One region of the Streptosporangium sp. NPDC049046 genome, then DNA from elsewhere that is predicted to be linked to it. Evidence: riboswitches for the same ligand, from Rfam matches in the RefSeq annotation. Region 1 holds a riboswitch; the other holds the start of a gene.
What was found. Region 1 has a riboswitch for cobalamin ahead of AB0B96_RS31970 (ABC transporter substrate-binding protein). Riboswitches for the same ligand answer to the same signal wherever they lie in the genome.
Positions count from the first base shown of each region.

Region 1 (5,333 bases):
GTACCAGGTTCAGCGCGTCCAACTGGTGGCGCAGGTCCAGGTGGTTGGTCGGCTCGTCCAGCACCATCGTGGTCGGCCGCTGGGCCAGCGCCCGCGCGATCAGCACCCGCTGCTTCTCCCCGCCCGAGAGCCGGTCGAAGGGCGCGTGCGCCAGATCGGCCACATCCAGCCGCCCCAGCGCGTCGGCGATGATCGCCTTGTCGGCCACGTTGTCGCCGTCGAAGGCCCGTTTGTGCGGGGTGCGGCCCATGGCGACGACGTCGTACACCGACAGCTCGAAGTCGCCGCCGCTCTCCTGCAGGACCGCGGCCAGCTGACGGGCCAGCCGCCCCGCGGGCATGCGCCACACGTCCTCACCGTCCAGCAGCACCCGGCCGCCGGTCGGCCTACGCGCCCGATAGAGGGTGCGCAGCAGCGTCGACTTACCCGCCCCGTTCGGGCCGGCCAAGCCGAGCATCTCCCCCTCGGCGACCTCGAACGAGACCTGGCGGACCAGGTCGCGGTCGCCGACGCGGACCGACACGTTCTCCACGGTCAGTGTCACTTGGAGCGCCTCCGCATCAACCACAGGAAGAACGGCCCGCCGACCAGCGCGGTGATGATGCCCACCGGGATCTCCTCCGGCGCGATCAGGGTGCGGGCGGCCAGGTCGGCCACGATGAGGAAGGCCGCGCCCAGCAGCGCGGTGGCCGGGAGCGCCCGGCGGTGATCGGCGCCGATCAGCAGCCGGACGACATGCGGCATGATCAGCCCTACGAAGCCGATGGCCCCGCTGACCGCGACGATCGTGCCGATCATCATGGCGACCAGCACGAACAGCGCCGCCCGGAAACGGTGCACATCCAGCCCGAGCGAGGCCGCGGCCTCCTCCCCTGCCAGCAGCAGGTTCAGCGGCCGCGACACCCCGACTAGCGCGAGGGTCCCGGCCAGGACGGCTATCGCCGGGATCCACACCACCGTCCAGGTGGTGCCGGCCAGGCCGCCCAGCATCCAGCGCACCGCCGCCTGCGTCTTGTGCGGGTCGTTGGAGGTCACGATCAGGAAGCCGGCCACGGCCGAGAGCACCTCGGCCATGGCCACCCCGGCCAGCACCAGCCGCACCGTCGTCATACGCCCGCCCGAGCGGGCCAGGAAGTAGACCGCCACCAGCGCGGCCAGCGCGCCGAGGAAGGCCGCGATCGGCAGGCTGAACGCGCCGAACACGCTCAAGCCGAACACCACCACAGTGACCGCCCCGACACTCGCGCCAGAAGAGACTCCCAGCAGCATCGGGTCGGCCAGCGGGTTGCGCACCAGCGCTTGGAGGGCCATGCCGCAGACCGACAGGCCCGCGCCGATCACCCCCGCCAGGACGACCCGCGGCAGCCGTACGTCCATCACGATGGTCTCCCGCACCGGTGTCCAGGCCGGTTCGGCCAGGGCGGGATGCAGGTTGTGGAGCAGGATGCCCCACACCTGCCCTGCGGGCAGGGCCACCGACCCGGCCGCGACGGCCGCGGTGAGCGCCCCACCGACCAGGAGCACGAGCAGGCCGAGCACGATCGGATACGGCACCCCCGGGCGCTGCGCCAACGGCACGGCGCCTGCGACCGGTTCGCTCACTTGAACTGGTCTCACTTGAAGCGGTCGGCGTGCAACTGGCGGGCCAGCGCCTCGACGGCTCCGGGCGCCCGTACGCCGAGGACCACCGACGACAAAGGCAGCACCGCGAACCGCTTGTTCCTGATGGCCGGTACGTCCCTCAGCGCCGGGTTGGCCAGCAAGAACCTCTCCTTGTCGGCCACCGGCTGGTCGCCGTAGTCGTAGATGACGATCCAGTCGGGCGCGCGCTCGGCGACCTGCTCGAATGAGACGTCGCCCCACATCTTGTCGACGTCGGCGAACACGTTCTGTGCCCCGGCCAGCTTGATGATCTCGTTGCCGACGCCCTTGCCGCCGGCGGTGAAGGCGGTCTTGTCGCCACTGTCGTAGACGAACAGCTTGACCGGGGCGGTGTCGCCGAGCTTGGCCTTCACACCGTCGAGGGTCGCCCGCAGTGTGGTGATCAACGGTTCGGCCCGGTCGGAGACGCCGAAGATCTTCGCGACATTGCGGATCTCGGTGTTCATCAGGTCCAGGGACACCGCACCTTCGGCGCACCCCTCGATATTCAGGTATGTCTTGATGCCGGCCTTGTGCAGGGCGTCCCGGCTGCGGCCCTCCTTCTCGTCGAAGGTGCTGCCGAAGCCGCCGTAGACGAAGTCGGGCTCCTCGGCCAGCAGGGCCTCATACGCCGGGTACTCCTTCGAGACGACCTTGATGGCGTCGTAGGCCGCCTGATACTCCGGCAGCACCTTGTCGTCGAGGTAGGCGGTGCCGATCATCGACCTCTCCAGGCCGAGCGCCAGCATCACCTCAGTGGCGTGCTGGTTCATGGATATCGCCCGCCGCGGCGGCTGCTCGTACGTGCTCTTCACCCCGCAGTTGTCAAGGGTGACCGGGAAGCCCGCAGGCGCGGAGGCCGCCGGAGCGGCGGCCGGGACATTCTCAGCCGGGATGCCGCCGCAGGCGGCCAGCACTCCGGACACCAGGAGGGCGAGCAGCAGGGGAATGGGGCGTCTGCCCGTCATGACGTGTTCCTCTCACGGAATCTGCGCAACGGGGCGGATCTGAAAGAGGGAACACTTCAGGGCTTCTCGGCGCGGCCACCGGCTCGACGGGCACGAGAGCCCACTCCTCTCCGGGGAAATCCGCCCCAGTTCATCGAGGAGGCGACCGCGTGAGTCTCCTGGCTCTCGGGTCGAGGCTCGTCCCCGCCTTCCCACCCCGGAGAGGGGCAGTGGCATGGTGGGGATTCGCTCGCCGATCACAGTGGCGGGACCGCGCCGGATTCACACCGGCTTCCTCAGTCCGCGCTCGCCTTCGGCATCATCATCACACGAAGCGGGTCGATGCGCACAAGCAGGGCACCCTTGTCCTGGGAAGTGCGGGTGGAGACAAAGGCTCGGCAATCCTGGCGCGGAGTGGCTTCAGCACCACACGCTGGTCTTTTCGCCGGACCGATGTCACCGGCGCGCGGTTGAGGTGTTCGTCATCGGAGGGTCGACCTCGCGGGGCGGCAAGCGGCGCGGCGGGGTGAAACGGTACAGCTCAAGGATCGGCGGCAACGGAACCAGGCCGGGACCACCAGCGCGAACCCACTCGGCGACATCGGCCGTGGCATCCTCGTCGTTGACGAGGGCGAGCCACACCGGACGGCCACCGGCCGCCCGCCCCTCCGGGGTCGGCTGCACGATGAGAACATTGGCCTGGTCGCACACGTCAAGGCACTCGGTCACGCGGACGTCGGCGACCTCGGCCAACCGGCGGATCTGCTCGTCGTGGTCGAGGGCGGGTACCTTCCGCACGCTCCCGCAGCAGCAGTCCCGGCACACGGTGATCCTTTTCATGCGTTCCTTCCTCAGGCGGGCTGGCGGCGCGATACGCGACCGCCATACGTGCTGACTCCGGGCACCCGGTAGCTCTCCCGCACCGTCACGCTTCCAGCACACGACGCCACACGGCGGCGGAGCCCCCCTCTTATCCGTGCTTGAAGCCCTTTCCGGCGCGGTCCAATGGATCGGGGCCGATTCCGAGATAGGCGGCTCGAAGCTCGTCCCAGGCGATCAGCCGGTCGTAGTCGGGCGGGTCGAGGATCTGCTGGCGGTCGGTGAGGAACGGGTTGGGCAGCAGCACGGTCATCAGCTGGTCGCCCTGGCCGTTGAACATCCGCATCCCCCAGGAGACGGGGTGGCCGTCGGCGCTGATCGAGCGGTAGAGCTCGGCGCGGGCGCAGCGGCGGATCCGCCCGAGTTCGGGGCCGCTGGCGGTGTGCTCGCCGATGCACAGGTGAAAGTGCCAGCGGCCGAAGTCGACGGTGACATATCCGTCGTACAGGCTGATGCGTTCGGGCGCGTTGGGGGCGGCGACCTCCCAGGCCGCGCCCTGGACGATGACCCCGAACCAGATGTGCTCCCAGTGGTGCTCGAAGATGTCGGTGACCAGCGACAGCAAGGTGCGCTCGTCGGTGGGCAGCGCCCACACGTGCAGGGTGCCGGTGCCGTGTTCCTCGACGACGGTGTGGCTCATGCGGGTCCTCCGGCCTGTCGCAGGGTCAGCGCCCACTGCTCGCGGCGCGTGTCGGGGTCGATGAGGGCGCAGTCGCCGCATTTGCCGCCGTTAGGCAGGCGGTAGTACAGGCAGCAACTGCGCCGAACGAAGAACGGCTGTCCGGGAGCGGGTTCGACCAGGTCGCCGCCGCCCTGAAGCACTCCCAGGGCGAGCAGTTCGCGGCCGAGCACGATGGTTCGCGCGGCGAGTTCGGGGCGCTGTCGGGCGATGGTCCGGATGGTTCCGGCCAGGGCGGAGGCGGCGTTGCCCCACAGCAGCCCGGGGGCGATCTTCACGATCTCCCCTACGGCCTGCGCCAGCGGCTCCAGCAGCTCGGTCACCACGGTGTGGTGCAGCGCTCCGGCGACCCTGGCGGGGGCGAGGACCTGCCAGCCGTTCGGGCGCTCGGCGCGCAGCGGCAGCGGCCCGCTGGGCGCCTCCCGCCAGTGGAGGCGGGAAGGGCCCAGGTCCAGGAGCAGGTCGTGGGCCACCGCCGCGCCGATGACCGGTGACCACAGCCGGGCGGCCAACCCCTGGAACAGGATGGAGGCCGCCACTCGGGTCTCGTCGGTCCCTAAGCGTTCGGCGACGTCGGTGATCCGCCGCCGCAGGGATTCGAGGTCGGCCAGCAGGTCGGTGAGCGGTCGCCAGCCCGCTTCGGTGTCGATCGGGCCGATCCCGACTTCGAAGTAACCGCTGATCGTGGAGACGTCGGCGACCGCCACCGACACCATCGGCGGTGCGGCGGGCAGCAGCCCGGGCCGGGCGACGGCGAGCCCGGAGCGCGCCGTACGCGTCCAGGCGGCCAGGTCGGGCAAGGTGGCGAACCGGTGGATGGTGCCGTCGTAGGCCGCCTGGTAGCCGTCGCCCGTCCACTCCACCGCCAGCTCGGCGGGCCCGGCGCCGGCCGTACGCCAGTCCTCCCTGGCCAGCGCCCGCTCCAGCAGGGCGGCGTGCAGACCTTCGGCGAGGACGCGGACGGTACCGCTGGCCCCGCTCTGGAGCACGAACATGCCGGAGGTCGCGTCGAAGGCCAGTTCACCGCCGTCGAAGGCGGCGCCGATCACCTCCCGCGAGGTCAGCTCCTCCGGGGTGCCGGTGTGCAGGCGGCCCGCCGGGTCGATCAGCCACATCCGGTCGGCGACCCGCAGCGCCAGCTCCAGATCGTGCGTGGAGACCACGATGACCAGGTTCTTCTCGCGAGC
Region 1 is NZ_JBEZEZ010000028.1:85,800-91,132, forward strand. It holds gene AB0B96_RS31960 (ABC transporter ATP-binding protein) at 1-544, opposite strand, end outside; gene AB0B96_RS31965 (iron ABC transporter permease) at 541-1,602, opposite strand; gene AB0B96_RS31970 (ABC transporter substrate-binding protein) at 1,614-2,609, opposite strand; cobalamin riboswitch at 2,740-2,936, opposite strand; gene AB0B96_RS31975 ((2Fe-2S) ferredoxin domain-containing protein) at 3,045-3,428, opposite strand; gene AB0B96_RS31980 (hypothetical protein) at 3,559-4,107, opposite strand; gene AB0B96_RS31985 (ATP-binding cassette domain-containing protein) at 4,104-5,333, opposite strand, start outside.

Region 2 (5,333 bases), on a different contig from region 1:
ATCAACTGGAACGACGTCATCGCCCGCTTCGACGCGGCCAAGGGCGCCTGACCCCATGACCGCGGCGCCCGACCGTCCGTCCTTCCTTGGCGAATGGTCCAACCGGACGGCCGGGCGCCGCCCCCTGCACATCCAGATAGTCGCCTCCCACGTCATCACCCGGTTTCCTGGGAGCGTCATGGGGGCCACGAGAACACCGAGACGATGCGCCCCTGGCAGATCGTCCCCTGATTGGGACCTTGATCAGGCATTACCCGATTCGTCGTATCGGATCGTCTGAACCCGGGCATGCCCGTGATGCGCGGGCATGCGGCAGATGAACTGAGGGCTCGGGATGCGGCCGGTGGGACGGGACGACCAGACGTGCGCCGACAGGCCACCTGTGCACCGGCGCGAGTTGCTCGGCCTGCCGCTCGTGGTGGTCTGCGGATCGGCGCTGACGGCTTGCGGGACGCATACCACCAACGTCTCCTACGCCACCTCGCCGACGCCTTCCACCCCGGCCGGGCAGATCGAACCCGTTACCCCACCTGAGGATCTGATGCGCGAGCACGGCGTGCTCAAGCGCATCCTGCTCATCTACCGGGACGGGATCCGGCGCATCGACAGCGGCCAGGTCGTACCGGCCCAGGCGCTGCACGCATCGGCGGGCCTCATCCGCTCCTTCATCGAGGAGTACCACGAGCGCCTGGAAGAGAAGTACGTCTTCCCGCCGCTGGTCAAGGCCGGCAAGCTCACCGGCACCGTCACGGTGCTGCTCCAGCAACATCGGCGCGGACGCACGGTGACCGGCCGCATCCTGAACGCCACCGGCACGACCGGCGTCGCGACGCCGTCCGCCCAGACCCGCCGCGCCCTGGTCGCCGACATGGCCGTCTTCATCCGCATGTACGAACCGCACGAGGCGCGCGAGGACACCGTCGTCTTCCCCGCCCTGCGCGAAGTCGTCTCCGCCAAGCAGTTCGCCGAGTTGGGCGAGATCTTCGAAGATGAGGAACACCGCCGTTTCGGTACGGCCGGCTTCGCAGGTGTCGTCAACCAGGTGGCCGACATCGAGAAGAGCCTCGGCATCTACGACCTGGCCCAGTTCACTCCCCGGGGGTGAGCTGTCGATGACTTGAACGCGATCATGCGGTGTGTGGCCAGGAAGCTTCCTGAACGCCGGCCCGAAGCAGGGCTTCGGGCCGGGAAGCGGCACTGATCAGAGATCCGCTCGGATAGCTCGGGCGGCGGCGACCATGTTGGCCAGGGCGGTTCGCGTCTCGGGGTAGCCGCGGGTCTTCAGCCCGCAGTCGGGGTTGACCCACAGACGGTCGGCCGAAACGGCCTGGAGGGCGTTGCGCAGGTTGTTTTCGATCTCCTCGGTGGTCGGGACGCGCGGTGAGTGGATGTCGTAGACGCCGGGGCCGATGCCGTTGGCGTAGCCGACCTCGGTCAGGTAGGGCAACAGTTCCATGTGGGAGCGGGCGGCCTCGACGCTGGTGACGTCGGCGTCCAGGTCGGCGATCGGGCTGATGATCTCGCCGAACTCCGAGTAACACATGTGGGTGTGGATCTGGGTGGAGTCGGCGGCGCCGGAGGTGGCCAGCCGGAACGCCCCGATCGCCCAGGCCAGATAGACATCCTGGTCGTCCTTGCGGAGCGGCAGGAGCTCGCGCAGCGCCGGCTCGTCCACCTGGACGATCCCGATCCCGGTGGCCTCCAGATCCGTGATCTCGTCGCGTAGCGCGAGGGCGACCTGGCGGGCGGTCTGCGCCAAGGGCTGGTCGTCGCGGACGAACGACCAGGCCAGCATCGTCACCGGCCCGGTGAGCATACCCTTGACCGGCTTGGACGTGAGCGACTGGGCGTAGGAGGCCCACTCCACCGTCATCGGCTCGGGGCGGGAGACGTCGCCGTGCAGGATCGGCGGGCGCACACAGCGGGAACCGTACGACTGAACCCAGCCGTGGTCGGTGGCGGCGTAGCCGTCGAGTCGCTCGGCGAAGTACTGGACCATGTCGTTGCGCTCGGGCTCGCCGTGGACGAGAACGTCCAGGCCGAGCTCCTCCTGAAGCGTGATCACGCGAGCGATCTCGGCGCGCATCGCCTCGACGTAGGCGTTCTCGTCGATCCGTCCCGCCCTGTGATCGGCGCGGGCTTTGCGGATCTCCGCGGTCTGCGGGAACGAGCCGATCGTCGTCGTGGCCAGCTCGGGCAATCCCAGCTTGGCCCGCTGCGCCGCGAACCGGACCGCTCGATCGGCTCGCCGCACGTCACCAAGAGCCTCCAACCGGGCCCGGACGTCGGGATCGGCCGGTACGGCGGGGGGTTTCACGGCCGACGGGTTCTCGGAACGTAGATCGGCGGCGAGACCGACCAGCTCGGCGACCTTCTGCCGGGCGAACGCCAGCCGCGCCCGGACCGCCGGGTCCAGTGCCGTCTCGCTGTCGAGGTCGACCGGAACGTGCAGCAGTGAACAGGAACTGCTCAGCTCCACCGTGTCGGCCAACCCGAGCAGCACCGCGTACGTCGACTTCACCCGCGCGGGGTCGGTGCGCCACACGTTCCTGCCATCGACCACGCCGGCGACCAAGGTCTTGCGGGCCAGCCCGCCGACCGAGGCCACCGCCTCCAGGTTGCCGGGTCCGGCGACGAAGTCGAGCCCGATCGCCTCGACCTCGGTGGAGGCGACCATCCGTAGCGCCTGCGCGCCGACGGCGCCGAAGTACGTGGCGAGCAGAATCTTCGGACGGCTGGGCAGGCCGCCAAGCCGCCGGTAGGCCCGCCCGAGCGCTTCGATCTCCCGGGCCCCGAGGTCGCGGGCCAGGACAGGCTCGTCGAACTGCACCCATTGCGCGCCCGCGCCCGCCAGCCGTTCCAGCAACTCGGCGTAGGTCTCCACCAGGGAGTCCAGCAGGTCGAGCGGGGTGAATCCCTCAGGTGAGTTCGGCGCGGCCTTGGCCAGCAGAAGATAGGTGAGCGGGCCGACGAGCACGGGCCGCGTCTCGATGCCGAGCTTCCTGGCCTCTAGATACTCGGCCACGGGCTTGGCGGCCGAGCCTCCGGCGAGCTGGAACCGGGTGTCCAACGCCATCTCGGGGACGATGTAGTGGTAGTTGGTGTCAAACCATTTGGTCATCTCCAGGGGCGGAAGCTCGGCGGTGCCTCGCGCCATCGCGAAGTACCGGTCGAGCCCGGTGAGGTCGCGGTAACGCGCGGGCACGGCGTCGATCATGACCGTGGTGTCGAGCACCTGGTCGTAGAACGAGAACGTGTTCGACGGGATCGCATCAAGGCCCGCGTCACGCAGCTCGGTCCAGACCGAGCCGCGCAGCGACGCGGCGGCCGCCTCCAGCTCGTCGGCGCCGATCGTGCCGGCCCAGAAATCCTCGGTGGCGAATTTGAGCTCCCGATGCGCGCCGATGCGCGGGTAGCCCAAAACGGTCGTCCTCATGGCAACTTCCCTCGTCTCGCCAGTATGCGGCCAGGCAGGAGAGAGAAACGCAACGCGGAGCAGGACCCCGGCGAGCGCGTCCCAGGCCCTCCCACGAGGCCGCGGACCACCGCGCGCCGAGCGGCACGCGGGCGGAGGCAGGTCTTCGGACTCGCGGGCACCATGCCTGAGGCATGACCTACTGGCCGTCGCTTCCCAGGCACGCGCCCAGTGCTTGTGACGGCGGTCGTTCCTGCTTACCGCTGCGGGGCAGTCCCGGATTCACACCGGGTTCCCTCTTACGACGCTCGCCCCCCGAAGGAGACGGGCGAACCATCCACACCGGAGAGCTTAACGGCCCGGCCACCGTTCGGGCCCAGTCGTGTGCGCGTCGGTGGCTCACTACGGGCGAACGGCGACCGACTCGGCGGAGAGCGTGACCTCGATGGTGATGTGCGGATTGTCCACTTGCGGGAGCTGAAGCCCACGTTTGAACTCCTCCGCATCGTCCGGCATCACCTTCGGCTGAACTGTGACCTTGACGTGGCCGGTCTCGTCATCTGGGTGCGTCGTCATCGTGGCCACCTCAGGACGGGATTGGAGCCAGGACACGACCGTGTCCTGGGCCTGCCGAAGCTCCGCGGCCGAGAATCCCTTGCCGCCGATCAGGGTGACCTCCACGGGGAGGGTCCTGGCCAACTCGATCGCGCGAGTCGGAATGGGCCCCTTGAAGCCGACGCGCAGCCCTCGCTGGTCGTCGACGTACCTGACGCCGGAGATCTCGTCGGGAAACTCCGTATTAAGTTTGTCGATCACCTGACTGTTGGACGACTGCGAACCGAAGCGGTCGATGGCCTCCTCGTAGGAGATGCCCTCCGATCTGGCGATGGTCCCAAGGTCGACCAACTCGGCGTAGGGAATGCCGTCGATCGTCACGCCCGGGTCGGTCACCGCGGGGTCGTAACCCTCGAAGTCCGTCGGCTTGGGCGACGAGGTAGCAGCCATCCGGGTCGCGTACCGCTTGACAACCTCCTCCAAAGGCCGACCCGACGACGCCGCCTCTCGCTTGAGCCGCTCCAGGGTGGGCCGATGCGCTTTGGGCTGATCGGCCCGCGGCAACACGATCGTCTCGCTTCCGGCCACAGTGAGTGCCGGACCGGCACCGGACTGGCCGCAGGCGCACAACGACGCAAGCATCGCAATGGTCAAAAGCAATTTCTTCACACCTAAGGGACGCTCCGCCGCCCTGAAGGGTTCATCCAGGCGCTCCCGGTACGGCGAAGTCCGTTCGTCAAATAACTTGGGTCTCCTGGCGCACTCCGGAAGGCACGGTCCGGCGCCGTTACGCGGGCGGAGGACGGTTGTGACCGGGCTCTCGCCGTTGCGGAGCCGGCCTGGTGCCGATGCCGGTCCGTGTCCTGGTCGCCCCGGTTGCCTGCCGAAGTGAAGCGCGGCCGGTTGCCCGTACTCCGTTGTTATAGGTGGCCGTTCACTCAGTCCGTCATCTCGCGGGCGAAGTGTGGTTCCGCCGCTTCCAGTCGCGGTACCGAGATGCCCAACCGTCGTGCTTCGGCCAGGGTGTCCCGGCAGACCTCACGTGGCTCCTCGGCGTCGGGATCGGAGTGCGCCGCGAAATTCACGCGCGCGAGCGCGACATGAGCGGTCAGCCAGGCGAGCACGGGGGCCGTCAGCCAGGTGGGCGCACGCAACGACAGCACACCGCGGTGACGTCGCAGGTCGACACCGCGCGCCTGGAGGAGCGGCAGAAGCTCGCGGATGGCCAGCAGCGCCTCGCGCAGGTCGTCCGTCGCCCCTATCAGCTTGGACAACGAGCCCAGTCTCAGGCTTTGGGAGTGCAGGCCCGCGTCGAACACGAAATGGATCCACAACCAGCCGCGGAAATCGGATTGTTCCCTGA
Region 2 is NZ_JBEZEZ010000039.1:197-5,529, reverse strand. It holds gene AB0B96_RS36055 (superoxide dismutase) at 1-51, shown strand, start outside; gene AB0B96_RS36050 (hemerythrin domain-containing protein) at 344-1,105, shown strand; gene metE (5-methyltetrahydropteroyltriglutamate--homocysteine S-methyltransferase) at 1,202-3,436, opposite strand; cobalamin riboswitch at 3,555-3,768, opposite strand; gene AB0B96_RS36040 (hypothetical protein) at 3,818-4,420, opposite strand; partial or broken gene AB0B96_RS36035 (ketopantoate reductase) at 4,909-5,333, opposite strand, start outside.
Region 2: linked by a shared signal. The riboswitch ahead of metE (5-methyltetrahydropteroyltriglutamate--homocysteine S-methyltransferase) and the one ahead of AB0B96_RS31970 (ABC transporter substrate-binding protein) in region 1 are both predicted to bind cobalamin.